2 linked regions of the Aquabacterium sp. OR-4 genome follow. The protein of the gene in region 1 interacts with the protein of each later gene in a pairwise test. Links are inferred from orthologs where the notes say so. Each region holds a gene or a part of one and is shown on either strand. Other genes may lie near its edges.

Evidence for each region.
Region 2: the proteins of uvrA (region 1) and uvrB interact in binary tests that used the Escherichia coli proteins (3 or more experiments, as listed by UniProt). The link is inferred for Aquabacterium sp. OR-4 from one-to-one orthologs.

The regions. Positions count from the first base shown.
Region 1 is NZ_JAOCQD020000001.1:424,931-435,075, forward strand. Bases 2,970-6,534 are described here. They hold uvrA (excinuclease ABC subunit UvrA), read left to right. Parts: upstream 2,970-3,298; coding sequence 3,299-6,334; downstream 6,335-6,534. Other genes in these bases: N4G63_RS01720 (PEP-CTERM sorting domain-containing protein), read right to left, coding at 2,970-3,078; N4G63_RS01730 (P-loop NTPase family protein), read left to right, coding at 6,472-6,534. Also shown: N4G63_RS01710 (Crp/Fnr family transcriptional regulator), read right to left, coding at 1-404; N4G63_RS01715 (glycosyltransferase), read left to right, coding at 647-1,855; more of N4G63_RS01720, read right to left, coding at 1,966-2,969; more of N4G63_RS01730, read left to right, coding at 6,535-7,275; N4G63_RS01735 (hypothetical protein), read left to right, coding at 7,275-8,444; N4G63_RS01740 (GGDEF domain-containing protein), read right to left, coding at 8,517-9,560; N4G63_RS01745 (amidohydrolase family protein), read left to right, coding at 9,838-10,145. UniProt on the Escherichia coli protein: The UvrABC repair system catalyzes the recognition and processing of DNA lesions. UvrA is an ATPase and a DNA-binding protein. A damage recognition complex composed of 2 UvrA and 2 UvrB subunits scans DNA for abnormalities.
Region 2 is NZ_JAOCQD020000002.1:174,804-191,295, forward strand. Bases 6,260-9,179 are described here. They hold uvrB (excinuclease ABC subunit UvrB), read right to left. Parts: upstream 8,820-9,179; coding sequence 6,699-8,819; downstream 6,260-6,698. Other genes in these bases: N4G63_RS12995 (oxygenase MpaB family protein), read left to right, coding at 6,260-6,687; N4G63_RS13005 (amino acid aminotransferase), read left to right, coding at 9,005-9,179. Outside these bases: N4G63_RS12960 (GNAT family N-acetyltransferase), read right to left, coding at 1-339; iron-sulfur cluster assembly protein IscA, read right to left, coding at 464-787; Fe-S cluster assembly scaffold IscU, read right to left, coding at 793-1,248; N4G63_RS12975 (IscS subfamily cysteine desulfurase), read right to left, coding at 1,265-2,485; Fe-S cluster assembly transcriptional regulator IscR, read right to left, coding at 2,526-3,059; N4G63_RS12985 (low molecular weight protein-tyrosine-phosphatase), read right to left, coding at 3,258-3,776; N4G63_RS12990 (methyl-accepting chemotaxis protein), read left to right, coding at 3,948-5,489; more of N4G63_RS12995, read left to right, coding at 5,656-6,259; more of N4G63_RS13005, read left to right, coding at 9,180-10,204; N4G63_RS13010 (polyhydroxyalkanoate depolymerase), read left to right, coding at 10,537-12,087; electron transport complex subunit RsxB, read left to right, coding at 12,165-12,818; N4G63_RS13020 (DMT family transporter), read left to right, coding at 12,902-13,801; nth (endonuclease III), read left to right, coding at 13,810-14,445; N4G63_RS13030 (TlpA disulfide reductase family protein), read left to right, coding at 14,498-14,992; N4G63_RS13035 (histidine phosphatase family protein), read right to left, coding at 15,032-15,730; cobS (adenosylcobinamide-GDP ribazoletransferase), read right to left, coding at 15,727-16,492. UniProt on the Escherichia coli protein: The UvrABC repair system catalyzes the recognition and processing of DNA lesions. A damage recognition complex composed of 2 UvrA and 2 UvrB subunits scans DNA for abnormalities.

The sequences.
Region 1 (10,145 bases):
CAGCGTTTCATCAGGTCGCGCAGCATCTCCGGGTGGCCCTTGGCCAGCTCGTCGATCATCAGCCGCGGCAGGCGGCACACCTTCACCGGCGTGCAGGCCACGGCGTCGGCGGCACAGGTCTGGCCCAGCAGGGCCTCCAGGCCGATCAGGTCGCTGCGGCCGGCCAGGCGCACGATGCGGCGCTCGCCGCGCTCGCTCATGCGCTCGAGCCGCACCACGCCTTCGCGCACCGTGAAAGCCGCCAGGCCGGGGTCGTTGGCCGAGAACAGGCGCTGGCCGGGCTGCACGTGCAGATCGGCGATGTGGCCGTGCAGCTGCTCCAGCGCGTCGGCTTCCAGCACGCCGAACAGCGCGCTGCGCCGCACACCGCAGTCCAGGCAGATGCGGGCCTGCGGGTTGAACACCAGATGCCGGACGTTGGTCGGCGCGGCACTGTCTGTGCCGACCGGAAGAACATCGTGCTTTGCGCTCACTGCCTTGCCCCCGTGTCGTGCCTGCCCGGACCCCCCGTGGAGCCTGGCACCCATCGAGTATGGGCGCTGCGACTGGAGGCATCACCCCAGACTGGGTGGGCGACTGGTGCGTGGCGTCCAGGCGACGCCTGCGCGCCGGGCGCAGGGTGGCGCAAAGCTGAGAACATGGCGGCATGGCACACCACTACCTGATTGGCTGGGAACTGGGCGGCGGGCTCGGCCACGCCGGCCGCGTGAAGCCGCTGGCCGCCGGTTTGCATGCGCGTGGCCACCACGTGACCCTGGCGCTGCGCGACCTGGTGCAAACCCGGCGCCTGCTGGCCGATCTGCCCTGCCCGCGGCTGCAGGCGCCGGTGTGGCTGCACCGCGCCGTGGGTGTGCCCGAGCAGCAGGTGTCGCTGCCCGAGATCCTGATGGGCTGCGGCTACATCGATGCCGACGCGGTGGACGCCCTGGTGCAGGGCTGGCTGGCGCTGATTGCGCTGAGCGGTGCGCAGGCGCTGGTGGTCGACTACGCGCCCAGTGCCCTGATCGCCGCGCGCATTGCCGGCCTGCCGGCAGCCAGCGTGGGCATGGGCTTCTGGATGCCGCCGCACCAGCAGCCCATGCCGGCCTACCGAGACTGGGAACCCATTGCGCCGGGCCGCTTGGCGCGCGCCGAGCAGCTGGTGTTCGACAACGTCAACCGCGTGCTCACCCGGCACGGCGCCGCGCCGCTGGCGCAGCTGAGCCACCTGTTCGGCGGCGACATGCCGCTGCTGTGCAGCTGGCCCGAGATCGACCACTACGACCGCGGCAACACCAGCGGTGACGACTGGCTGGGGCCGAACTACCTGCCGCAGTCAGGCCGGCCGCCGCAGTGGCCGGCCGGCCAGGGGCCGCATGTGTTTGCGTACCTCAAGTCGACCCACCCCGACCATGTGGCCGTGCTGCAGGCCCTGGTGAGCCTGGGCTGCCAGGTGGAGTGCTACCTGCCCGAGGTGGCCGGCGGCAAGCCGCCGCCGGTGGTGTCACCCCAGGTGCACTACGCCGATGGCCCGGTGGATCTGGGCCAGGCCTGTGCCCGTGCCGATCTGCTGGTGTGCCATGCCGGCCAGGCCACGATGGTGCAGGCCCTGCTGGCGGGCGTGCCGGTGCTGCTGCTGCCGATGCAGGCCGAGCAGTTTCTGATGGCCCGCCAGGTCGAGCGCGCCGGCCTGGGGTTGAGCGCGGCCCTGCGCCGCCGCCCCACCGACTTCAAGGCGCTGATCCAGGGCCTGCTGGCCGCCGATGCGCCGCAACGCCATGGCGCGCGCGCCTTTGCCGAGCGCCGCCGCGGCTTCACCCACGACACGCAGGTGCAGGATCTGCTGGCGCGGCTGGAGCGCCTGCCCCGGGCCTGAGCGAGGCGGTTTGCGGCCGCCAAAAGCAACAAGGCCCCGCCATAGCGGGGCCTTGCAGATCACGGCAGCCTGCGCCGCGGCGGTGGCCAGCCGCGGGCGCCGGTGCAGGCTCAGCTGCGGCGGCGGCGCGCCGTCCAGCCCAGGCCGGCCAGTGCCATGGCCACCAGCGACAGCGCACCGGGCTCGGGCACGCTGATCTGTGCCTGCTGGGTCTGGCCGGCCGGCAGCACGGCGGTGGAGTAGACGCTGGCGAACTGGTCAAGCGAGTTGAAGGTGAACGGGTCACCCGAACTGGAGTGCGAGCCACCGGTGGTGCCGTCGGAGATGATGACCTCGGGGTGGTGCAGCACCGACTCGGGCACGAACTCGCGCACCAGCTTGCAGTCGCCTTCGCCTTCGAAGTCGGACGCGGCCATGCGGGCCAGCTGGGGCATCTCGCCGTAGCCGCCGTAGCCGTAGCCGCAGTCGGTGTACTCGATCCAGTGCGCCGGGATCACCTCGTCCCAGGCCGGCACCACGGTGGCCGTGCCGTTCACGGCGTCGCCCTTGGCAGCCGAGGTCAGGGTGTAGGTCAGGCTCACCGACTCGCCGGCGTTCAGCACGCCCAGATCCAGCGACTTGCTGCCGCCTTCGACGGTGCGCGAATCGCCGCTGCCGCCGTAGATGTCTTCGCCGGTTTCGGTGTAGGTCGTGCCGCCGGCGTCATGGCGCAGATAGGCCGAGGTGGCCCAGCTGGCGCGGTTGTCGGAGGTGGTGATCGCAAAGCCCACGCTGGCTTCGGCGAACTGGCTGCCGGTGTAGCCGAAGGGCGTGAGGTTCAGCGAACCGGGCGTGATGTAGTAGTCGAACTTCAGCGCCTGGGCGGTGAGCTGGTCGTTGGTGACGGTCAGGGTGATCGAAAAGCTGCCGGTCACGTCGTACACGCCGCCGCCCGACGAACGCGAGCCGAAGCTGCCCGCGACGTCGCCGTAGCTGTGCATGCCCACCGAGCTGACGCCGGCGTAGCCGAAGTGCAGCACGTCCTTCGAGGTGGGGGTGTCCAGCCAGGGCAGCACGTTGACCAGCGGGCCGTTGTTCATCGAGTAGGTGCCGGTGGCCAGCAGGCTGTCGTACACCACGTTCAGCGCGTTGGCGCTCATGGGTGCCGACAGGGCCAGCACGCTGGCCACGGCCATCGGCGCCAGCGCCAGGAAACGGTTCTTGCGGGTCTTCGGGGCGGTCATCGTTGGCTCCTCTGGATACTCGGACTTGACAGAGTGGAAACTCTAGCGCCGCCGGCCCGTGCCGCGGCGGCGGCCCCCACCTGCATCCGGGGGGCCGGTGCCCCACTCCGGGGGGCGCAGTGGAAACAACTTGTGACCCAGCGCACGCCGACAGGCCCGAAACCGGCCGCGATGGCGCCGCCGACTATCATGTCCGGTTGCCCTCGAACTGCTGCGCCCCATGTCCCGCCCGTCTCCCGCCGAAGCCGCCACCGCAGCCCAGGCCCCGGCCGCCACGCCGAAACCGCCCGCCATCACCGCGTCCAGCCACCTGCAGATCCGCGGTGCGCGCACGCACAACCTCAAGGCCATCGACCTCGACATCCCCAAGCACAGCCTGGTGGTGATCACCGGCCTGTCGGGCTCGGGCAAGAGCAGCCTGGCCTTCGACACGCTGTACGCCGAGGGCCAGCGCCGCTATGTGGAAAGCCTGAGCGCCTATGCGCGCCAGTTTCTGCAGCTGATGGACAAGCCCGATGTGGATGTGATCGAGGGCCTGGCACCGGCCATCAGCATCGAGCAGAAGGCCACCAGCCACAACCCGCGCTCCACCGTGGGCACGGTGACCGAGATCCACGACTACCTGCGCCTGCTGTTCGCACGTGCCGGCACGCCCTTCTGCCCTGATCACAACCTGCCGCTGCAGGCGCAGAGCGTGGGCCAGATGGTGGATTTCGTGCTGGCCCTGCCCGAGGACACCAAGCTGATGATCCTGAGCCCGGTGGTGCGCGACCGCAAGGGCGAGTTCGTCGAGCTGTTCGCCGAGATGCAGGCCAAGGGCTATGTGCGCTTTCGCGTCGACGGCCAGATCGTCGAGGCCACCGAGCTGCCGGCGCTGAAGAAGAACGAGAAGCACGACATCGACGTGGTGATCGACCGGCTCAAGGCCCGGCCCGACGCCAAGCAGCGCCTGGCCGAGAGCTTTGAGGCCGCGCTGCGCGCCGCCGACGGGCGGGCCATCGCCTTCGAGATGGACACCGGCAAGGAGCATCTCTTTTCCAGCAAGTTCGCCTGCCCGGTGTGCAGCTACGCGCTGGCCGAGCTGGAGCCGCGGCTGTTCTCGTTCAATGCGCCGATGGGCGCCTGCCCGCACTGCGACGGCCTGGGGCAGCAGACGGTGTTCGATCCCGAGCGCGTGGTGGCATTCCCCAGCCTGAGCCTGGCCGGTGGCGCGGTGAAGGGCTGGGACCGGCGCAACGCCTACACCTTCAGCCTGCTGGAGAGCGTGGCCGCGCACTACGGCTTCGACATCGAGGCGCCGTTCGAGGAGCTGCCGCCCAGCGCGCGGCACACGCTGCTGCACGGCTCGGGCACCGACCAGATCGAGTTCGTCTACCAGTCGGAGACGGCCAAGGGCAAGCCGCGCATGGTCAAGCGTGCCCATCCCTTCGAGGGGATCATTCCCAACTTCGAGCGCCGCTACAAGGAGACCGATTCGGTCACCGTGCGCGAAGACCTGGCGCGCTACCAGGCCGCCAAGCCCTGCGCCCACTGCCACGGCACGCGGCTGCGGCGCGAGGCGCGGCATGTGTTTCTGGTGGGCGCCGATCGCGCCGATGGCCAGCCGGCGGTGCCGCGCCAGGCCATCTTCGAGATCGAGCACGCCACGCTGGCCGAGGCGCTGGCGTACTTCGAGGCCCTGCACCTCACCGGCGCCAAGGCCGAGATCGCCGACAAGGTGGTGCGCGAGATCCGCGCGCGGCTGAAGTTCCTGAACGACGTGGGCCTGAACTACCTGAGCCTGGACCGCAGCGCCGACACCCTCAGCGGTGGCGAAGCGCAGCGCATCCGCCTGGCCAGCCAGATCGGCAGCGGCCTGACCGGCGTGATGTACGTGCTGGATGAACCCAGCATCGGCCTGCACCAGCGCGACAACGAGCGCCTGATCGGCACGCTGCGCCACCTGCGCGACCTGGGCAACAGCGTGCTGGTGGTCGAGCACGACGAGGACATGATCCGCGCCGCCGATCATGTCATCGACATGGGCCCCGGCGCCGGCGTGCACGGCGGCCGCGTCATCGCCCAGGGCACGCCCGAGGCCGTGGCCGCCCATCCCGAGAGCCTGACCGGCCGCTACCTCTCGCAGGTGCTGCGCATCGAGGTGCCGAAGCAGCGCCGGGCCTGGGCCGCCGCGCCGTCGCCGGCCCCCGAGCCCGAGGCGACCGCGCCGCGCAAGCGCCTGCCCGACGGCAGCTGGCCCAGCTTCACGCAGAGCACGGCCACCTCGCTGCGCATTGCCAATGCCCGCGGCAACAACCTCAAGGGCGTGACGGTGGACATCCCGGTGGGCCTGCTCACCTGCGTGACCGGCGTCTCGGGCTCGGGCAAGAGCACGCTGATCAACGACACCCTGTACGCGGCGGTGGCCAAGAAGCTGTACCAGAGCCACACCGAACCCGAAGCGCACGACGAGATCGAGGGCCTCGACGCCTTCGACAAGGTGATCAACGTCGACCAGAGCCCGATCGGCCGCACGCCGCGCAGCAACCCGGCCACCTACACCGGGCTGTTCACGCCGATCCGCGAGCTGTTTGCCGAGGTGCCGATGGCGCGCGAGCGCGGCTACGGGGCCGGCCGCTTCAGCTTCAACGTGGCCGGCGGCCGCTGCGAGGCCTGCCAGGGCGACGGTGTGATCAAGGTCGAGATGCACTTTCTGCCCGACGTGTACGTGCCCTGCGACACCTGCGCCAGCAAGCGCTACAACCGCGAGACGCTGGAGGTGCTGTACAAGGGCCGCAACATCCACGAGGTGCTGGCCATGACGGTGGAGGAGGCGCGCGGCTTCTTCAGCGCCGTGCCGGCACTGGCGCGCAAGCTGCAGACGCTGCTGGACGTGGGCCTGGGCTACATCACCCTCGGCCAGAGCGCCACCACGCTGAGCGGCGGCGAGGCGCAGCGCGTGAAGCTGGCGCTCGAGCTCAGCAAGCGCGACACCGGCCGCACGCTCTACATCCTGGACGAGCCCACCACCGGCCTGCACTTCGCCGACATCGAGCTGCTGCTGCGCGTGCTGCACCAGCTGCGCGAGGCCGGCAACACCATCGTGGTGATCGAGCACAACCTCGATGTCATCAAGACCGCCGACTGGCTGATCGACATGGGCCCCGAGGGCGGCGCCGGCGGCGGCACCGTGGTGGCCGCCGGCACACCCGAAGACGTGGCTGCCTGCGAGGCCAGCTTCACCGGGCGCTTTCTGAAGCCGCTGCTGGCGCGTTGAGGTGGGGCACCCGGCGCCGCGGGTACGCGACGCCACCCGCCGCCGCGGGTCTTTACCTCACACAACGTTCGCGCAACAGCGCGGCGCAGGCCGCGGCCTAGGCTCACCGCCATGGTGTCTGCCGTGAAAGGCCTGCGATGAACTCCGCTGTGCTTGCCGTTTCCGAACCCCGTGCCGGCGCTGCGGCGCCGGTGCCCACGCTGGCCACGGCCATCACGCCGTCGTGGCGGCGTGTGCGTGCGCTCACCGCGCTGCCGGCGCGCTACCCGGGCCTGCGCGACGAGGCGTCACCCGCGCTGTGGGTGCACGGCCGCACGGCCGACGGTCAGCCGGTGGGCTTCGAGGCCCAGGGCGGCGACATCGTGCACCTGCGTGGGGGCGTGGCCGCCACCCGCCGCGCGGTGCTCGAGACCGCCGTGCTCGAGCGCCAGCCGCTGGGCCGCTGGCAGGTGCTGGGCCTGGATGCCGAGCGCCTGAGCGGCGAGCAGCGCCAGCTGCTGCAGCGCCGGCACATCGGCCGGGCGCTGCTGGGCGACGTGCTGGACCCCGCGCTCACCGCGCTGGGCAATGTGGCGGTGGCGCGCCGCCTGGTGCAGCCGCAGGCCGGCGATGCCTTTGATCTGGCGGCACTCGAGCTGGATGCGCTGGGCCTGTCGGAGGTGATGCATCGCCGCCCGTCGGCCCTGGCCCCCGACGAGCAGCGCCTGGTGCTGCTGGCCCGTGCGCTGGTGGGCCGCCGCCGGCTGGTGGTGGTGGAGCAACCCGAGGCCGGGCTCTCGCCCTTGCAGGTCACGGCAGTGCGGCTGTCGCTGTGGACGGCCGCCGCGCTGCACGGCTGCTGCGTTCTGATGAGCACCGACCACGCCCGCCTGGCGGCCAGCGCCAACCGCAGCGTGCCGCTGCACGGCGGGCGCGGTGCCGGCCGCTGGGTGGCGGCGTGATGCGCCCGCTCCGCCCCGACGCCGTGCCGGGCGTGCTGGCCCGCGTGGCGCTGCGCTCGGCAGCAGCGCTGGCCGTGCTGGCCTGCCTGGCCGGGCCGGCCGCCCGGGCGGCCACGGCGGGCACCGCACCGGCTGCCGCAACCGGCACCGCGGCCAACCCCGCCAGCGGCGCTGGCGTGCCGGCCGCCGCCGCCGCCGCCGCCGCCGCCGCCGCCGCCAGTTTGCGCGCCGATTGGTGGACACGCTTCGACGACCCGGTGCTCACCGCCTTGCTGGCCCCGGTGGCGCCGCACGATGCCGCACGCGCCCAGGCGCTGGCGCGGCAATGGGTGGCGGTGCGCGTGTACCACGCGCAATGGTCGGTGGCCGATGCCCTGCTGCCGCTGGCCCGTGCCGAGCAGGCCGCGCTGATGGATCTGCCGGCCGATGCCGATGCCGATGCCGATGCCGATGCCGATGCCGATGCCGATGCCGGCTCGGCCGAGACCCGCGAGACCGCGCTGGCCCGCGTGGCCGAGCAACTGGCCCAGACCGAGCGCTTTGCCGCCGGACGTGCGGCAAAGCGCGACCAGGCCATCCACGCCGTGGCCAGCCTGGCCGGCGTGCCGGTGAACGGGCTGGTGGCGCAGATCGGCACACCACTGGCGCAATGGCGCCTGCCGCACCTGGTGGCCGAGCCGCCCACGCTGCGCATGACCGTCTCGGCCCGCACCAGCGATCAGGTACAGCGCGTGGCCACGCTGCATGCCAGCCACGAGGCCGCCCTGCAGGCCGACCGGGCCGTGCTGGCGGCGCGCCAGGTCTGGCGGCAGGCCCAGGCCCAGGCCCAAGCCCAAGCCCAAGCTCAAGCTCAAGCTCAAGCTCAAGCTCAAGCTCAAGCTCAGGCGCGCACACAGCCGGCCGGCGCCATGGCCAGCGCCACGGCCAACCCCGCGGCCGACCCCGCGGACAATCCCGCCGGGCTGCCCACCGATGCCGCCAGCGCACGCGCCTACCAGGCGCTGCTGCTGGCGCTCAACGAGCAGGCGGCGGCGGCCGGTGAGCTGGCGCTGGCCTGGCTCGATCACCTGGAAAGCCAGCCGCCCGCGCCAGCGGCCGCAGCCGCCGGTCGCCCGGCCACGCGCGCGGCGGCACCGGCGGCCGCACGCCCTGGTGCCAAGCCGGCCTGAGCGGCTGCTGGTTGATGGCATCGGCGCGCCGGGCCGAGCCCGGTGCCCAGGGGCCTGCGCGGGTGCGCCGGGTCAGTGGTCGGCCACGGCCACCCGGTCACGGCCGGCGGCCTTGGCGGTGTACAGCGCGCGGTCGGCGCGGTCGACCAGCGCCTCGGCCACATCGCCCGGCCGCCACAGGGCCGCGCCCTGCGACAGGCTGATGCGCTCGATCGGCTGATCGCTGCCCTTGCGCTTGATGCGGCTGGCCGCCACCGTGACGCGCAGCTTCTCGGCCAGTGCCAGCGCCTCGGCCAGCGTGGTGGCCGGCAGCAGCACGGCAAATTCTTCTCCGCCCACGCGGGCGGCCATGGCCGGCTCGCTCACCAGGGTTTGCAGCAGCTGGGCCACGGCGCGCAGCACCTGGTCACCGAACGGGTGGCCGTAGCTGTCATTGATGCGCTTGAAGTGGTCGAGGTCCAGGATCAGCAGGCAGGGCGTGCGCGTGGCGCTGGCGGCTGCCAGGCACTCGGCCAGGCGCGCGTCGAAGGCGCGGCGGTTGGGCAGGCCGGTGAGTGCGTCCACCTGGGATTCAGCGCGCGCGCGCTGGACCTCGCCGCGCAGCTGGTCGATCTCGCGCTGGCTGTCGGACAGCCGCTGCTGCATCTGTGCCATGTCGAGCTGCATCTGCCGGGTGTGGGTGCGCAGCTCGTCCAGCAGGGCGGGCGGGCCTGCGGCCTCGGCCGGCGCGCCGTCGGGGTGGGTGTTGCCGGCCAGCTCGGCGGCCATGCGTTCGAGGGCATGGCCGTAACGCGAGGTCTGGTCCTTGGCCAGTGCGGCCTGCGCCGACATGCCGCCGATCAGCTGCTGCAGCCCGTCGCTGACCCGCTGCGCCGCCTGCGGGTCGAGGTCGGCCAGGTGCCGGCGGTACAGCTGCGCGGTGGTGGCTTCATCCAGCGCACCGCGCTGTGCCAGGTGGTGGTCAACCTCCACCCGCAGCGCCGAGGCGCTGTCGGCCACGTAGGCATACCAGACTGCATAGCTCATCGGATGCAGCGCCGCCGACTGGCGCGACATCAGTGGCAGGGCCTGTCGCAGCAGCTCGGTGCTGCGCTCGGGGGTGTGTGGGTACTGCATGACAGCTCGAAAGTACAACAAGGCGCCCGGCCCCTGCGCGGCCCCGCACCGGCGGTGGCGCGGGCCATGGAAGCGGCCGTTGACGTATCTTCGGCAGCGCCGGCGCAAGGCTGAACGGTGCCCGTGCCCGTGCAGGGCGCCAGCGTGACAAGTGGAGCAAACGATGCCAGACCCTTCGTCCGCCGCGCCGTCGGGCGCCCGCCAGCCTGCGCCAGATCAAGCCGTGCCGCGCCGAGATCGTGTTGCGGGCCGTCTCGCATGGGCCGCCCAGGCTGCACTGGTGCTGGCCCTGCTGCCCCTGCCCGGGCCGGCCCTGGCCACCGGCCCGGCCTATGCCGGCCCGCTGTTCGATGCCCACCTGCACTACAACGACGAGGCCTGCGCGCTGGGCGCCGACTGCCCCTATCCACTGACCGAGGTGCTGGCCATGATGCAGCGCGCCGGCGTGCGTGCGGTGGTGGCCAACAGCCGGCCGAACGACGGCACCAAGACCCTGGCCGCCGCCACCGCGGCCACGCGTGCGGCCGGCGTCGCGGTGGTGCCCTTCGTGCGCCTGTACCGCAACCGCGCCGACTACACCGGCTG
Region 2 (16,492 bases), on another replicon or contig:
ATGCGCTTCGAGGGCCTCGATCAAGGCCAACGCCAGGCCCTGCCCGCGCGCCGCCGGATCGACATACATGCGCTTGATCTCGCCATAGGCCTGGCCGTCGGTGTGTGCCTCGCCCGGCATGCGCCGCGCCGCCCCGCACGCCACGGCCTGTCCACGGTGGCGCGCCACCAGGAAAAGCACATCCGGTGCCAACAGCGCCTGCACGCCGAGGATGTGGTTGTCCGCCGGGTCGTACAGGCTGTTCAGGTAGGTGTCCAGCGCGTCCAGCAAGGCCATCACGTCCGGCTGGTCGGCTCGCTCGGGCCGGATCACGACGTCGGCATTGATCACATTCGGCACATTCGGCACAGGGTGGCAAACATCTGCGCAGCCACCACGGCGGCGGCTGGCGCGGGCCCTCGGCGGCGCCACGCGGTGGCAGCAGGCAGGCCACGGGGCGCCATCGGCGCCCCGGGGTGTCCACTCACACGCGGAACGACTCGCCGCAGCCGCAGCGGTCTTTCTCGCGCGGATTGTGGAACTTGAAACCTTCGTTCAAGCCTTCGCGCACGAAGTCGAGCTCGGTGCCATCCAGGTAGGGCAGGCTCTTGGGATCGATCAGCACCTTCACGCCGTGGTCCTCGAAGACATGGTCTTCGGGGGCCACGTCGTCGGCGTACTCCAGCTTGTAGGCCAGGCCCGAGCAGCCGGTGGTCTTGACGCCCAGACGCACGCCCACGCCCTTGCCGCGCCGGCTGATGTAGCGCGTGACATGCCGCGCCGCGGCTTCGGTGAGGGTGACGGCCATGGCGCTCAGATCGCCTTCTCGGCCACCGGCTGGGCTGCTGCTGCGGCGGCGTCGGCCGACAGGTCGGCGGCAGCCGGTTCGGCGTGGCGGGCGCGGTAGTCGTCCACCGCGGCCTTGATCGCGTCTTCGGCCAGGATGCTGCAGTGGATCTTGACCGGCGGCAGCGCCAGCTCTTCGGCGATGTGGGTGTTCTTGATAGAAAGCGCCTGGTCCAGGCTCTTGCCCTTGACCCACTCGGTCACCAGCGAGCTGCTGGCAATGGCCGAGCCGCAGCCATAGGTCTTGAAGCGCGCGTCCTCGATCAGCCCGGTGTCGGGGTTGACCTTGATCTGCAGCTTCATCACGTCGCCGCAGGCCGGCGCGCCGACCATGCCGGTGCCGACATCGTCGTCGCCCTTGTCGAAGCTGCCGACGTTGCGCGGGTTCTCGTAGTGGTCGACGACCTTTTCGCTGTATGCCATGTCCAATGCTCCTGAATCAGTGGGCCGACCACTGGATCGAATTGAGATCCACGCCGTCGCGGTACATCTCCCACAGCGGCGACAGCTCGCGCAGCCGCGCCACGCGGTCCTGCAGCATGGCCACGGCCTGGTCGATGTCGTCTTCGGTGGTGAAGCGGCCGATGGTGATGCGCAGCGACGAATGCGCCAGCTCATCGCTGCGGCCGAGTGCGCGCAGCACATAGCTGGGCTCGAGGCTGGCCGAGGTGCAGGCCGAACCCGAGCTGACCGCGATGCCCTTGACGCCCATGATGAGCGACTCGCCCTCGACGAAGTTGAAGCTGATGTTCAGGTTGTGCGGCACGCGGCGGGCCATGTCGCCGTTGATGAACACCTGCTCCATCTGGGTCAGCCCGGCCACCAGCTTGTTGTGCAGCATGCGGATGCGCTCGATCTCGGTGCCCATCTCGGCACGCGCGATGCGGAAGGCCTCACCCATGCCCACGATCTGGTGCGTGGGCAGCGTGCCCGAGCGCATGCCGCGCTCATGGCCTCCGCCATGCATCTGCGCCTCCAGGCGCACCCGCGGCTTGCGTCGCACGTACAGCGCGCCGATGCCCTTGGGGCCGTAGGTCTTGTGCGAGGCCAGGCTCATCAGATCGATCGGCAGCGTGGCCAGATCGATCGGCAGCTTGCCGGTGGCCTGGGCCGCGTCCACATGGAACACGATGCCCTTGCTGCGGCAGAGATTGCCGATGGCGGTGACGTCCTGCACCACGCCGATCTCGTTGTTGACGAACATCACCGAAATCAGGATGGTGTCGGGGCGGATCGCCGCCTCGAGCTTGGCCAGGTCGAGCAGACCGTCGGGCTCGACATCCAGGTAGGTGGCATCGAAGCCCTGGCGCTCGAGCTCGCGCACCGAGTCGAGCACGGCCTTGTGCTCGGTCTTGACCGTGATGATGTGCTTGCCGCGGCCCTTGTAGAACTGCGCCGCGCCCTTCAGGGCGAGGTTGATGCTCTCGGTGGCGCCGGAGGTCCAGACGATTTCGCGCGGATCGGCGCCCACCAGCTCGGCCACCTGCACGCGGGCGCGCTCGACGGCCTCTTCGGCCTCCCAGCCCCAGGCGTGGCTGCGGCTGGCCGGGTTGCCGAAATGCTCGCGCAGCCAGGGAATCATGGCGTCGACGACACGGGGATCGCAGGGCGTGGTGGCGCCGTAATCGAGGTAGATCGGGAGATGCGGGGTCATGGCCACGAAGAATGCGGGTAACGGAAAGATCAGGACGCCAGCAGGCTCACTTGGACAAGGCCGAGCCGAGCGCGAACACCGAGTTCGGCGCGGTCACCTTGATCGGCTTGACCACCGGCACGCTGGAGATCGCGCGCTTGATCGGCACCTCTTCCACCGACACGCCCTTGGCCAGCTGGTCGTCGACCAGCTTGCGCAGCGAGATCGAATCGAGGTACTCGATCATTTTCTGGTTCAGGCTGGCCCACAGGTCGTGGGTCATGCAGCGGCCGGCCTCGTCGCCCATGCAGTTTTCCTTGCCGGCGCAGCCGGTGGCGTCGATGGGTTCATCGACCGCCACGATGATGTCGGCCACGGTGATCTCGTCGGCCTTGCGGCCCAGCGAATAGCCACCGCCCGGGCCGCGCGTGCTTTCCACCAGCTCGTGGCGACGCAGCTTGCCGAACAGCTGCTCGAGGTACGACAGCGAGATCTGCTGGCGTTGGCTGATGGCGGCCAGAGCCACCGGCCCGTTGTTCGAGCGCAGTGCCAGATCGATCATCGCCGTGACGGCGAAACGGCCCTTGGTGGTCAGACGCATGGAGTTCTCCTGAAAGCCGGACGGGCGGCGCGGCACGACACCGGTTCTGCCCGCGTGCGGCGCAACCGGTATAACCGACGGGGTGACCGGAAGCTGCGATCGGTATCCCGACTGCTGGGGTCGAGTATATCAGTATCCGACTAATCTTGTCGGCATTGAGCGGGCGCCAGCGCCCTGCGGCGCGGCCGCAAGCGGCCGTCAGCCCGTGGTGCCGAGGCGGCGGCGCAGCACCGCCAGCAGGCCGTCGCAGGCCGGCTCGATCAGGTCGAGCGCGTGGTCGAACCCTGCCACGGCGCCGTAATACGGATCGGGCACCTCACGCTCGCCCAGCCAGGGCGCGTGGTCGAGCAGCAGGCCCAGGCGTTCGGCGAGCGCCGGTGGACAGCGCTTTTGCAGATCGGCCAGGTTGCCGGCGTCCATGGCCAGCAGCAGGTCGAAGCGTTCAAAGTCGGCATCGGCCACCGGCCGCGCCTTCTGGCCTTCGAGCTGCCAGCCGCGCCGCGCGGCCTGGGCCACCGCGCGCCGGTCGGGTGCCGCACCGCGGTGATGGCCCAGGGTGCCGGCCGAATCCACCCGCACCCGGCCGGCCAGGCCGGCCTGCTCGAGCTTGCCGCGCAGCACGGCCTCGGCCATCGGCGAACGGCAGATGTTACCCATGCAGACCATCAAGACCGCGCACTGCGGCTCGGGCCCACGCTTGAAGAGGCGCTTCAACATGGGCCGAGGATAGCCCAGGCGGCTGCGGGTCTTCCCCAAGGCCTCCCCGCGGCGAGCATCAAGGTTCCCCTACAGATCCCACTTCAAGCGCAGGGGGGTATCGACGAAAACGTAACACGGACTGCGCATGAACCCCGCGGTCGTGTCACCCATCCAACCCCAGGCTCCCCCATGCGCGACAACGGTTTCGTCTCCCAACGCGAGTACCTGCTGCCGGAAGGCAGCACGCTGGTGTCCTGCACCGATCTGCAGAGCCACATCCGCTACTGCAACCCGGCCTTCATCGAGGTCAGCGGCTACAGCAGTGAGGAACTGCTGGGCCAGCCGCACAACCTGATCCGCCACCCCGACATGCCGCCCGAGGCCTTTCGCGACATGTGGGCCACGCTGAAGGCCGGCGAGCCCTGGACGGCGCTGGTGAAGAACCGCCGCAAGAACGGCGACCACTACTGGGTGCGCGCCAATGTGACGCCGGTGCTGGAGAACGGCGCGGTCACCAGCTACATGTCGGTGCGCACCGTGCCCTCGCGTGCCGAGGTGCAGGCCGCCGAGCGCCTGTACGAGCGCATGCGCGGCAACGGCGGTGGCGGCCTGAAGCTGCACAAGGGCGATCTGGCCGTCTCGGGCTGGCCGGGCATGGTGCGCCGCATCACCCAGCCCAGCCTGGGCATGAAGCTGAGCCTCACCGCGCTGGCCGGCACGCTGGGCACGGCCACGCTGGCCGAGCTGCTGTCGCAGTGGGGCGTTGCGGCCTCGATGACCGGCGCCCTGGTGCTGGGCAGTGCCGTGGCCTGGCAGCTGCGCAACATGGCGCTGGCGCCGCTGCGCAATGCCATCACCGTGGCCCGGCGCATGTCGGCGGGTGACTTGTCGCAGAAACTGGCCTCGCAGCACAACGACGAGGTCGGCCAGCTGGCCCGCGGGCTGACCCAGCTGAACGTCAACCTGCAGGCCATCGTGGGTGACGTGCGGCGCGAGGTCGAGGGCATCAGTCTGGCCTCGGGCGAGATCTCGCGCGGCAACGCCGACCTGGGCCAGCGCACCGAGTCACAGGCCAGCAACCTGCAGCAGACCGCCGCGTCGCTGGAAGAGATCACCGGCACCATCCGCCAGACCGCCGACACCGCACGCGCCGCCACCGAACTGGCCCAGGAGGCCACCACCGCCGCCACCGACAGCGGCGACGCCGCACGCGACATGGCCGGCCGCATGGACGAGATCCGCAGCAGCTCGCAGCGCATCGGCGAGATCATCGGCACCATCGACGGCATCTCGTTCCAGACCAACATCCTGGCGCTGAACGCGGCGGTCGAGGCCGCACGCGCCGGCGAGGCCGGCCGCGGCTTTGCGGTGGTGGCCTCGGAGGTGCGCGCGCTGGCGCAGCGCACCAGCACCGCCGCCCGCGAGATCAAGGTGCTGGTCGAGGACGCGGTCACCAAGGTCGAGCTGGGCACCAAGCTGGCCGCCAACACCGGCGAATCCACCCGCCGCACGGCCGACGCCGTGCAGCGCGTGCATGCGCTGATTGCCGAGATCAGCCAGGCCGGCAGCGAGCAGAGCAAGGGCGTGAGCCAGGTCAACAGCGCGGTGTCGGAGCTCGACAACCTGACCCAGCAGAACGCGGCGATGGTGGAAGAGCTGGCCGCCGCGGCCTCGTCACTGAACGGCCAGGCCGAGGTGGTGGCGCAGGCGGTGCGCATCTTCCGCACCTGATGCACCTGATGCACCTGATGCACGCGGCCTGACCGCCGCTGCGCGCCCGGCCCACAGCCGGGCGCGCGTTCGTCGGATCGGACGATTCCGCTGCCGCTGGCGCGCGCCTACAGTGCGGCCCGCAGGCCGGCTCCATCGGGCTGCGCTGCAGTCTGGAGGTGCCCCGGTGAGTCCGTCCCGTTCGCCATCGCTCGAGCCCGGCAGCGCCGCCGGCGCCGCTGCGCACACCACCGCCCCGGGTGCCGCGCCGGGCTGCCCCTTTCATGCCGCCGGCGCGATGGCCGGCGCCGTGCCGGGGGCCGACATCGGCCCGCGCTACCGCCGCCCGCTCGGTGTGCTGCACCACCCCGGCGTGCGTGGCGAGATCGCCCGGCTGGATGCCCGGCGCGACTGCCAGCGCATCGTCTTTCTGCTGTCGGCCTACGAGTTTCCGTTCGACATGACGCGGGCGCTCGAGATCGCGCTGTTCCACACCTATGGCAGCCGCTCGGTGGCGCGCCTGCTGGACCGCACGGCGCAGTTCGCGCGCCAGGGCCAGAAACGCTACGACGACACCAACCTGCTGATCGCCAACTTCATGGAAGCCGGCTGGGATGGCGACCCCGGCGCCCGCGCCATCGCGCGCATGAACCACATCCACAGCCACTACCGCATCCCGAACGAAGACTTCCTGTTCGTGCTGTGGACCTTCATCGACTTTCCGATCGACTGGATGGCGCAGTTCGGCTGGCGCGCGTTCACGCCGCACGAATGCGAGGCCTGGTTCCACTACTGGCACGGCATCGGCCAGCGCATGGGCCTGGTCGACATCCCGGCCAGCAAGCCGGCCTTCGACGCCTTTGTGGCGGCCTACGAGGCGCGCGAGTTCCAGCCAGACGAGGCCTGCCGCCGCGTGGCCGATGCCACCGTGGCCATCATGGCGGCCTGGCTGCCGGCGCCGCTGCGTGGCCTGGTCAAGCCGGCGGCGGCCTGCCTGGTGCGGCCGCAGTTGCGCCGCGCGGCGATGTTGGCCGAGCCCTCACCCGCCCTGAACGCCGTGCTGCGCGGCGTGCTGAAGCTGCGCCGCGCCGTCAAGCGCGTGCTCAGCATCGAGCGCTACCCCACGCTGCTGGCCGACAAGCATTACCGCAGCTATCCGCAGGGCATGCCGCCGATCGAGCAGATCGGGCCCGATGCGCTGCAGCGCAAAAAGGGCTGAACGCGCGCGCCTCAGGCCTTGGCCAGCGGCACCACGTTGACGTCGTGTGCGCCGCCGGCACCGAACACCTGCTCGCGCAGCAGCGCCAGCTGGTCGCGCACACGGGCGGCCTTCTCGAACTCGAGGTTCTTGGCGTGCTCGATCATCTGCTTTTCCAGCGCCTTGATGCGCTTGGCCAGGTCTTTCTCGCTCAGGCCTTCGGTCTCCACCGCGTCCATCAGGCCCTGCACCTTGGTCTTGTCGTCGGCCTGTGAGACCACGCCGTCGATCAGCTCCTTGACCTGCTTCATCACCGTGCGCGGCGTGATGCCGTGCTCGGCATTGAACTCGGTCTGCTTGGCGCGGCGGCGGGCGGTTTCGTCCATCGCGCGGCGCATCGACTCGGTGATCTTGTCGGCGTAGAGGATGGCGCGGCCGTTGGCATTGCGCGCGGCGCGGCCGATGGTCTGGATCAGGCTGCGCTCGGCACGCAGAAAGCCTTCCTTGTCGGCATCGAGGATGGCCACCAGGCTGACCTCGGGGATGTCGATGCCTTCGCGCAGCAGGTTGATGCCCACCAGCACATCGAAGGTGCCCAGGCGCAGGTCGCGCAGGATCTCCACGCGCTCGACCGTGTCGATGTCGCTGTGCAGGTAGCGCACCTTGACGCCGTTGTCGGTGAGGTAGTCGGTGAGCTGCTCGGCCATGCGCTTGGTCAGCGTGGTGATCAGCACCCGCTCGCCCTTCAAGACCGTGTTGCGGATCTCCTGCAGCACGTCGTCCACCTGCTGCGCGGCCGGCCGCACGTCGACGATGGGGTCGACCAGGCCGGTGGGCCGCACCACCTGCTCCACCACCGCGCCGGCATGGGTCTTTTCATAGTCGGCCGGCGTGGCCGAGACGAACACGCACTGGCGCATCTTGGTCTCGAACTCGTCGAACTTCAGCGGCCGGTTGTCGAGCGCGCTGGGCAGGCGAAAGCCGTACTCCACCAGCACCGTCTTGCGCGCCCGGTCGCCGTTGAACATGCCGCCCAGCTGGCCGATCAGCACATGGCTCTCGTCCAGGAACATCAGCGCGTCGCGCGGCATGTAGTCGACCATGGTGGGTGGCGGGTCACCGGGCTTGGCGCCGCTCAGGTGCCGGGTGTAGTTCTCGATGCCCTTGCAGTGGCCCACCTCCTGCAGCATCTCGAGGTCGAAGCGGGTGCGCTGCTCGAGCCGCTGGGCCTCGACCAGCTTGCCGCCCTTGACCAGCTCATCCAGCCGCTCGCGCAGCTCGAGCTTGATGGTGTCGATGGCGCTCAGCACGCGCTCGCGCGGCGTCACGTAGTGGCTGCTGGGGTAGATGACGAAGCGCGGAATCTTCTGGCGGATGCGGCCGGTCAGCGGGTCGAGCAGGCTCAGCGATTCGATCTCGTCGTCGAACAGCTCGATGCGGATGGCCAGCTCGCTGTGCTCGGCCGGAAACACGTCGATGGTGTCACCGCGCACGCGGAAGCTGCCGCGGCTGAAGTCGACGTCGTTGCGGCTGTACTGCATGCGGATCAGCTGCGCGATGGCATCGCGCTGGCCGATCTTGTCGCCCACGCGCACGATGAAGCGCATCTGCGTGTAGTCCTCGGGCTTGCCGATGCCGTAGATGGCGCTGACCGAGGCCACGATGATGGTGTCGCGCCGCTCCAGCACGCTCTTGGTGGCCGACAGCCGCATCTGCTCGATGTGCTCGTTGATCGAGCTGTCCTTCTCGATGAACAGGTCGCGCTGCGGCACATAGGCCTCGGGCTGGTAGTAGTCGTAGTACGAGACGAAGTACTCCACCGCGTTCTTGGGAAAGAACTCGCGGAACTCGCTGTACAGCTGGGCGGCCAGCGTCTTGTTGGGCGCAAACACGATGGCCGGCCGGCCCATGCGGGCGATCACATTGGCCATCGTGAAGGTCTTGCCCGAGCCGGTCACGCCCAGCAGGGTCTGGTAGGCCAGGCCGTCGGCTATGCCCTCGCACAGCTGGTCGATGGCGGCGGGCTGGTCACCGGCCGGCGGATAGGGCTGGAACAGCTGGAACGGCGAGCCCGGGAACGTGACGAACTGGCCTTCGCCCGATGGCATGGGCGAGGCATCTTCCGCGGCAGACAGGTCGGCAAGATCGGACATCGGGGTTTCCCTGGGGCAAATGGGTCACTGGCTCTAAAATCGCGGGCTGGCTGCGGCGCTGGGTGGCGCGCGCCGGCCAATCCAACAGCGTACCGCAGTGCGGCATTCCACGTGGGTGCCGCTGCCGCAAGCCGCCGTGAACCGCCCTTCCCTGCTGCCACCGTCCTGACAGGAACCACACCTCCATGAGCTTCTTCGCCGCCGTCGAGATGGCCCCGCGTGACCCGATCCTGGGTCTGAACGAACAATTTGCCGCCGACACCCGCGCCGACAAGGTCAACCTCGGCGTCGGCGTGTACTTCGACGACGCCGGCAAGCTGCCGCTGCTGGCCTGCGTGAAGGCCGCCGAAACCCAGCTCACCGAAGCGGCCAAGCCGCGCGGCTACCTGCCCATCGACGGCATCGCCGCCTATGACAAGGCCGTGCAGCGCCTGGTGTTCGGCGCCGATTCGGCCGTGCTGGCCGACGGCCGCGTGGCCACCATCCAGGCGCTCGGCGGCACCGGCGGCCTGAAGGTGGGCGCCGATTTCCTGAAGAAGCTGAACCCCGCCGCCCAGGTGCTGATCAGCGACCCGAGCTGGGAGAACCACCGCGCGCTGTTCACCAACGCCGGCTTCGAGGTGGGCACCTACAGCTACTACGACGCCGCCAACCGGGGCGTGAAGTTCGACGCCATGCTGGCCGACCTGAACGCTGCCGCCGCCGGCACCGTGGTGGTGCTGCATGCCTGCTGCCACAACCCGACCGGCTACGACATCACCCCGGCGCAGTGGGCGCAGGTGATCGCCACCGTCAAGGCACGCAGCCTGGTGGCCTTTCTCGACATGGCCTACCAGGGCTTTGGCGACGGCATCGCCGAAGACGGCGCGGTGATCCAGCAGTTCCTGGACAGCGGCGTCGAGAACTTCTTCGTCGCCACCTCGTTCTCCAAGAGCTTCAGCCTGTACGGCGAGCGCGTGGGTGCGCTCAGCGTGGTGTGCGCCAGCAAGGACGAGACCGCCCGCGTGCTGTCGCAGCTCAAGATCGCCATCCGCACCAACTACAGCAACCCGCCCACCCATGGCGCCCAGGTGGTGGCCACGGTGCTCGACACGCCTGCGCTGCGCGCGCAGTGGGAGCAGGAGCTGGCCGCCATGCGCCAGCGCATCAAGCAGATGCGCACGCTGCTGGCCGAGAAGCTGGTGGCCGCCGGTGTAAAGCAGGATTTCGGCTTCATCGTGCGCCAGCGCGGCATGTTCAGCTACTCGGGCCTGAGCAAGCCGCAGATGGAGCGCCTGCGCAGCGAGTTCGGCGTGTACGGCGTCGATTCGGGCCGCATCTGCGTGGCCGCACTCAACACCCAGAACATCGACAAGGTGGTGGCCGCCATCGCCGCGGTGCTCTGAGGGGCCGCTGCCCCACACTGACGCCCTTTTTTTGCTGCAGCGCCACATCCGGCGCCAGCCACCCTGCACAGCCCGGCCCCGCCGGGCTGTGTCGTTTGGGCACAGGCTTGTCGCCCAGGCGACAGGAAAGCCGAACTGCGGTGCGAAGTTACGTGTTTTTCCGTAGCCGGCTCGGCCTATGCAGCCGCACGATGCTCGGAGTAACATTCACAATGCTGCAGTGCACAAAACTTTGCACCCGCCGTCAGGTCGGGTTCAGGGGCTGCAGCACAAGATGACAGCGCTCGCCCGAGCCCCCGACGCACCGCCGTCTGACTGGAGTCCATCCCGCCATGCTTTATCAGATCTACGAGACCCAGCGTGCACTGATGGCGCCGTTTTCCGAGTTCGCCAGCGCCTCGGCCAAGCTCTACAACCATCCGCTCTCGCCCTTCACGCACACGCCGATGGCGCAGCGCGTGGCCGCCGGTTTCGACCTGATCCACCGTCTGGCCAAGGATTACGAGAAGCCCGAGTTCGGCATCCGCACCGTGCCGGTGGACGGCGTGGACGTGGCCGTGCAGGAGCAGTACCCGATCGTGCTGCCGTTCTGCCGCCTGATCCGCTTCAAGCGCTATTCGGACGATCCGGTGGTGCTTGAGAAGATGAAGAGCCAGCCGGTGGTGCTGGTGGTGGCGCCGCTGTCGGGCCACCACAGCACCCTGCTGCGCGACACCGTGCGCCAGCTGCTGCGCGACCACAAGGTGTACATCACCGACTGGGTCGATGCGCGCCAGGTGCCGGCCGAGGCGGGACCGTTCCACCTCAACGACTACGTCAGCTACGTGCAGGACTTCATCCGCCACCTGGGCCCCGAGGTCAATGTGATCTCGGTGTGCCAGCCCACCGTGCCGGTGCTGGCCGCCGTGTCGCTGCTGGCCACCAAGGGCGAGTTCACGCCGCGCACGCTGACGATGATGGGCGGCCCGATCGACGCCCGCCGTTCGCCCACCGCGGTGAACAACCTGGCGATGAACAAGAGCTTCGAGTGGTTCGAGAACAACGTGATCTACCGCGTGCCGCCGAACTTTGCTGGCGCCGGCCGGCGCGTCTACCCGGGCTTTCTGCAGCACACCGGCTTCGTGGCGATGAACCCCGACCGCCACCTGAGCGCGCACTACGACTACTTCCAGGACCTGATCCGCGGCGATGACGATTCGACCGACGCGCATCGCCAGTTCTACGACGAGTACAACGCCGTGCTCGACATGCCGGCCGAGTACTACCTCGAGACGATCAAGACCGTGTTCCAGGATTTCGCCCTGGTCAACGGCACCTGGCAGGCCGACGACGGCACCTACGTGCGCCCGCAGGACATCACCACCAGCGCCCTGCTCACCGTGGAAGGCGAGCTCGACGACATCTCGGGCGCCGGCCAGACCCGCGCCGCGCACGACCTGTGCAGCGGCGTGCCCAAGAGCCGCCAGTTCCACTACGACGTGGCCGGCGCCGGCCACTACGGCATCTTCTCGGGCCGCCGCTGGCGCGAGAAGGTGTACCCGGAGATCAAGGCCTTCATCCTGACCTTCAACAGCCCCGAGGGCCGGCTCGACCACACGCCCACCCCCGACGAGCTGAGCGGCGACTACGAGATCGACCGCATCGCCGTGGATGCCCCCGCAGCCGTGGCCGCCGAGGCACCGGCGCGCAAGATCACGGTGCGCAAGGCCACGCCGGTCAAGACGGCCAAGACCGCCTCCAAGCCCACCGCCCCGGTGGCCGCCGAGGCCCCGGTGGCCGCTGCCGCGCCGGCCCGCACGCGCAGCCCGCGCGCGGCGGCAACCGCGCCGGCCCCGGCCGCCAACCGCCCCACGGCCCGCGCCACGCGCAAGCCGCGCGGATAATCCGGGCGGTGCAGTCCACCGCCCCCATCCCCCCGCGAGCCATCGCGCCGAACCCCGCCACCGAGCGGGGTTCTTCATTGGCCGAGCAGATCGACGCGCTGCTGCCGCAGACCCAGTGCACCCGCTGCGGCTACCCCGATTGCCGCAGCTATGCCCAGGCGATTGCCGGCGGCCGCGAGGCCATCAACCGCTGCCCGCCCGGTGGTGCCGAAGGCGTGGCGCGGCTGGCCGCGCTGACCGGCCAGGCGGTGCAGCCGCTGGACGCGGAATGCGGCGCCGAAGGCCCGCGCCTGCTGGCCGTGATCGACGAGGCCTGGTGCATCGGCTGCACGCTGTGCATCAAGGCCTGCCCGGTCGACTGCATCAGCGGCACCCACAAGCGCATGCACACGGTGATCGACGCCGACTGCACCGGCTGCGAGCTGTGCGTGCCGGCCTGCCCGGTGGACTGCATCCGCCTGGTGCCGGTCAGCGGCGAGCGCACCGGCTGGCAGGCCTGGAGCGCGGCCGAGGCCGCCACCGCCCAGGCCGCCTACACCCAGCGCAACGCCCGCCGCGCCCGCCACAAGCACGAGCACGACGCGCGCCTGGAAGCCAAGGCCGCCGCCAAGCTGGCCGATCTGCCGGCCCACACCCAACACACCGACCCGGTGGTGATCGACCGCAAGCGCGCGGTGATCGAGGCGGCACTGGCGCGCGCCCGCGCGCGCCGCGCGGCAGACCAGGGCTGAGATGAACCGGCCGCCACACGCATGGCATTCACCGCCCGCCAAGGCGGCGCATCAGGCCCGCCGGGCGGCCGGGCGAGCCTGACATGTCGCGCCTTCAAGCCAACGCGCTGCTGCTGCTGGCCGCGGTGATCTGGGGCTCGGCCTTCGTGGGCCAGGTGCTGGGCATGGCGGGCGTGGGCCCGCTCGGCTTTACCGGCGTGCGCTTTCTGCTGGGCGCGCTGGTGGTGGCGCCGCTGGCCTGGCGCGAGCGCCGCGCGCTGCAGGCCCAGGGCCATGCGCTGGGCGTGCCCGAGCTGCGCTGGATCGCCCTGCTGGGCGCGCTGCTGTGCACCGGCGTGGTGATGCAGCAGATCGGCCTGATGAGCACCACGGTCACCAACGCCGGCTTTCTGACCGCGCTGTACGTGCCCCTGGTGCCGCTGCTGGCCTGGTTTTTTCAACGCCAGGCGCCGCACTGGAGCGTGTGGCCGGCAGCCGCCGGCTGCCTGGGCGGCACCTGGCTACTGACCGGGGGCTCGCTGGGTGCCTTCAGCCCGGGCGACCTGTGGGTGCTGGCCAGCGCCCTGCCCTGGGCCGTGCATGTGCTGCTGGTGGGCCAGGTGGCCAACAAGCTGCGCGGCGCCTACGGCCTGGCCTGCGGGCAATTTTTGGTGTGCGGCCTGGCCGCCAGCGCTGCCGGCCTGGCGCTCGAGCCGATCACGCTGCAAGGCCTGGCCAGCGCGGCCGGCGCCATTGCCTACACCGGCGTGCTGTCGGTGGGCGTGGGCTTCACCATCCAGGTGGTGGGCCAGCGCCACGCGCCGCCGGCCGACGCGGCCATCGTGCTCAGCTCGGAAACCGTGTTTGCCGCCTTGTTTGGCGCGTGGTTCCTGGGCGACCGGCTCAGCGCCGTGGGCCTGCTCGGCTGCGGCCTGATCCTGGCCAGCATCGTGGGCGTGCAGATCCTGCCGCTGCTGCGCGCCCGACTGACCTCCACCTCCTGAGCTGGTTCATGAAATCTGCCGACATCACGCCCTTCTTCGCCACACTGGCCGCGGCCAACCCGCAGCCGGCCAGCGAGCTGGAGTACACCAGCGTGTTCGAGCTGCTGGCCGCCGTGCTGCTGTCGGCCCAGGCCACCGACGTGAGCGTCAACAAGGCCACGCGCCGGCTGTTTCCCATGGCCAGCACGCCGCAGGCCCTGCTGGCGCTGGGCGAGGAGCGCCTGGCCGATCACATCAAGACCATCGGCCTCTACCGCAGCAAGGCCCGGCACCTGATCCAGACCTGCCGCATCCTGATCGAGCAGCACGGCGGCCAGGTGCCGCGCAGCCGCGTGGCGCTGGAAGCCCTGCCAGGCGTGGGCCGCAAGACCGCCAACGTGGTGCTCAACGTGGCCTTCGGCGAGCCCACGATGGCGGTCGACACACACATCTTCCGCGTCGGCAACCGCACCGGGCTAGCCCCGGGCAAGACGCCGCTGGCGGTGGAGCTGCAGCTCGACAAGCGCGTGCCGGCGCCGTATCGGCGCGATGCGCACCACTGGCTGATATTGCACGGGCGCTATGTGTGCACGGCGCGCTCGCCCAAGTGCGGGGTCTGTCAGGTGCGAGCGTGGTGCGACATGGGGCGCAAGCTGCCGGCTTGAAGCCGCGGCGGGCGACTTGTAAGGAATCGGCGCCCGCCGCGACCCATTGCGCATGAAGCCGCTTCTGCTCCTGTTCACGCTGCTGCTGGCCAGCGCCAGCCTGGGTGCTGCACCGCCACCGGCAAGCCCCCTGCCCTTCAGCGGGGCCACGCTGGACGGCCGGCGCTTCGACCTGGCGGCGCGGCGCGGCCGTGTGGTGATGGTGGTGCTGTGGCGCAGCACCTGCCCGGTCTGCATCGACAAGCTGCCCGAACTGCGGATCAACGCCCGCGGCTGGAAGGACGCACCCTTCGATCTGGTGCTGGTCAACCTGGATGCCAGCCCCGCCGATGCGGAACGTTATGACCGGGCGCGCCGGATCCTGGCCCCCGGCGAGGCCTCGGTGTTCAGCTTCTGGCAAGGGCAGGCGCAGATGCCGGGGCCATGGCGAAGCCCGGATCGCCTGCCGCACACCGTGATCATTGATCGCCAGGGCGCGGTGGCCGCGCAGTTTGAAGGCCGCATCCCGGCCGAGGCCTGGAACCAGGTGGCTGATCTGCTGCCCTGACAGGCCGGGCAGCGGTCGGCGCGGGCGGCCATGCGCCGATCAGGCCGGCCCGAATCGCGCCTGGCGGCACTCGCCGTAGCGCGGCGGGCGCGGCCAGTGGGCGGCGTCCAGTCCAGCGCACAGGCGTGTGGCCAGCCGCACGGCAGGATCGGTGGGCCGCTCAGCCCGCTGCAGCAGCTGCATCACGCCCGCATGGGCCACCACGAGGCGGGGTTCGGTGGCGGCCAGGGCACCGCCCCCATGGGCGCCAGGCGCTTCAGGGGGTCGGCCTGGCGCTGGCGCCTGCACCCAGGCCGCCACGCGCAACGCCATGGCCGCCAGCGCCTCGCCGCCGCCCGGCGCATGGCCGGTGAAATCGGCCTCCCAGGCCTGCACCTCGCTCCAGGCGATGTCGCGCCAGGGCTGGCCGTCCCAGGCGCCGAAGTGCAGTTCCATCAAGCGCGCATCGATGTGGTGGCGCCAGCCCCAGCGCGCCAGCCAGCGGCCCACGTCGGCGCAGCGGCGCAGCGGTGAGGTCCACACCGCGCGCGGCAGGCCGTGGCGGCGCGCCGCGGTGCGGATGCGGTGCGCCAGGCGCTTGGCGCGGCGGGGGTGCACCGGCAGATCGGTCTGGCCGATGCAGCGGCCGGCCGCGCCCTCGGGGCGGGGATGGCGCCACAGCCACAGGCTCGAGGGCGCGGCCTGGGTTGGCGCGGCCTGGGCTGGCGCGCCCTCGCCTGCCACGCCCGGCGCCGTCATGCCATCCACACCGGCTGGGCCGCGGCCACGACCAGCACCGCCAGTTCGGCGAACTGCTGGGTGGCACCCAGCGTGTCGCCGGTGAAGCCGCCCAGGCGGCGCAGCAGCCAGGCGCGCATGCGCCAGGCCACCAGCAGCACGGCCAGCAGCGCCAGCGTGGCGCGCCAGGGCATGGGCGCTGGCAAGGCCAGCGGCACGCCGCCTGCGGCCAGGCCACCGCCCAGCGCCACGGCCACCAGCAGCGTCCAGCCCCAGGCCGTGGCCAGGCCGGCCGCGCCGATGCGCTGGGCCAGGGGCTTGGCCTTGGCGTGCTCGGGGTCGCCGGCATAGGTCAGCGTGGCCAGCAGCGTGGCGGCGCCGGCGCGGCTGGCCGCCTGCGCCAGCACCAGGGCAGCGGCCGCGGCCATGGCGCTGTGCTGGCCGGTCAGCTGCGCCAGCAGCGCCAGCTTGGCGGCCAGCACCAGCACCAGGCCCAGCGCGCCATAACTGCCCAGGCGCGAGTCCTTCATGATCACCAGCGCGCGCTCGCGGCTCACGGCGCCGCCCAGGCCGTCGCAGGTGTCGGCCAGGCCGTCTTCATGAAAACCGCCGGTCAGCCACACCGTGGCCGCCGTGGCCGCCACGGCCGCCACCCACGGGCTGCCGCCCAGGGCCGTGGCCAGCGCCAGCGCCGCCGCACCAAACGCCCCCACGCCCGCGCCCACCAGCGGAAAGTGGCGTGTGCACTGCGCCAGCCAGGCGGGGTCGAAGCGGGCCAGCCGC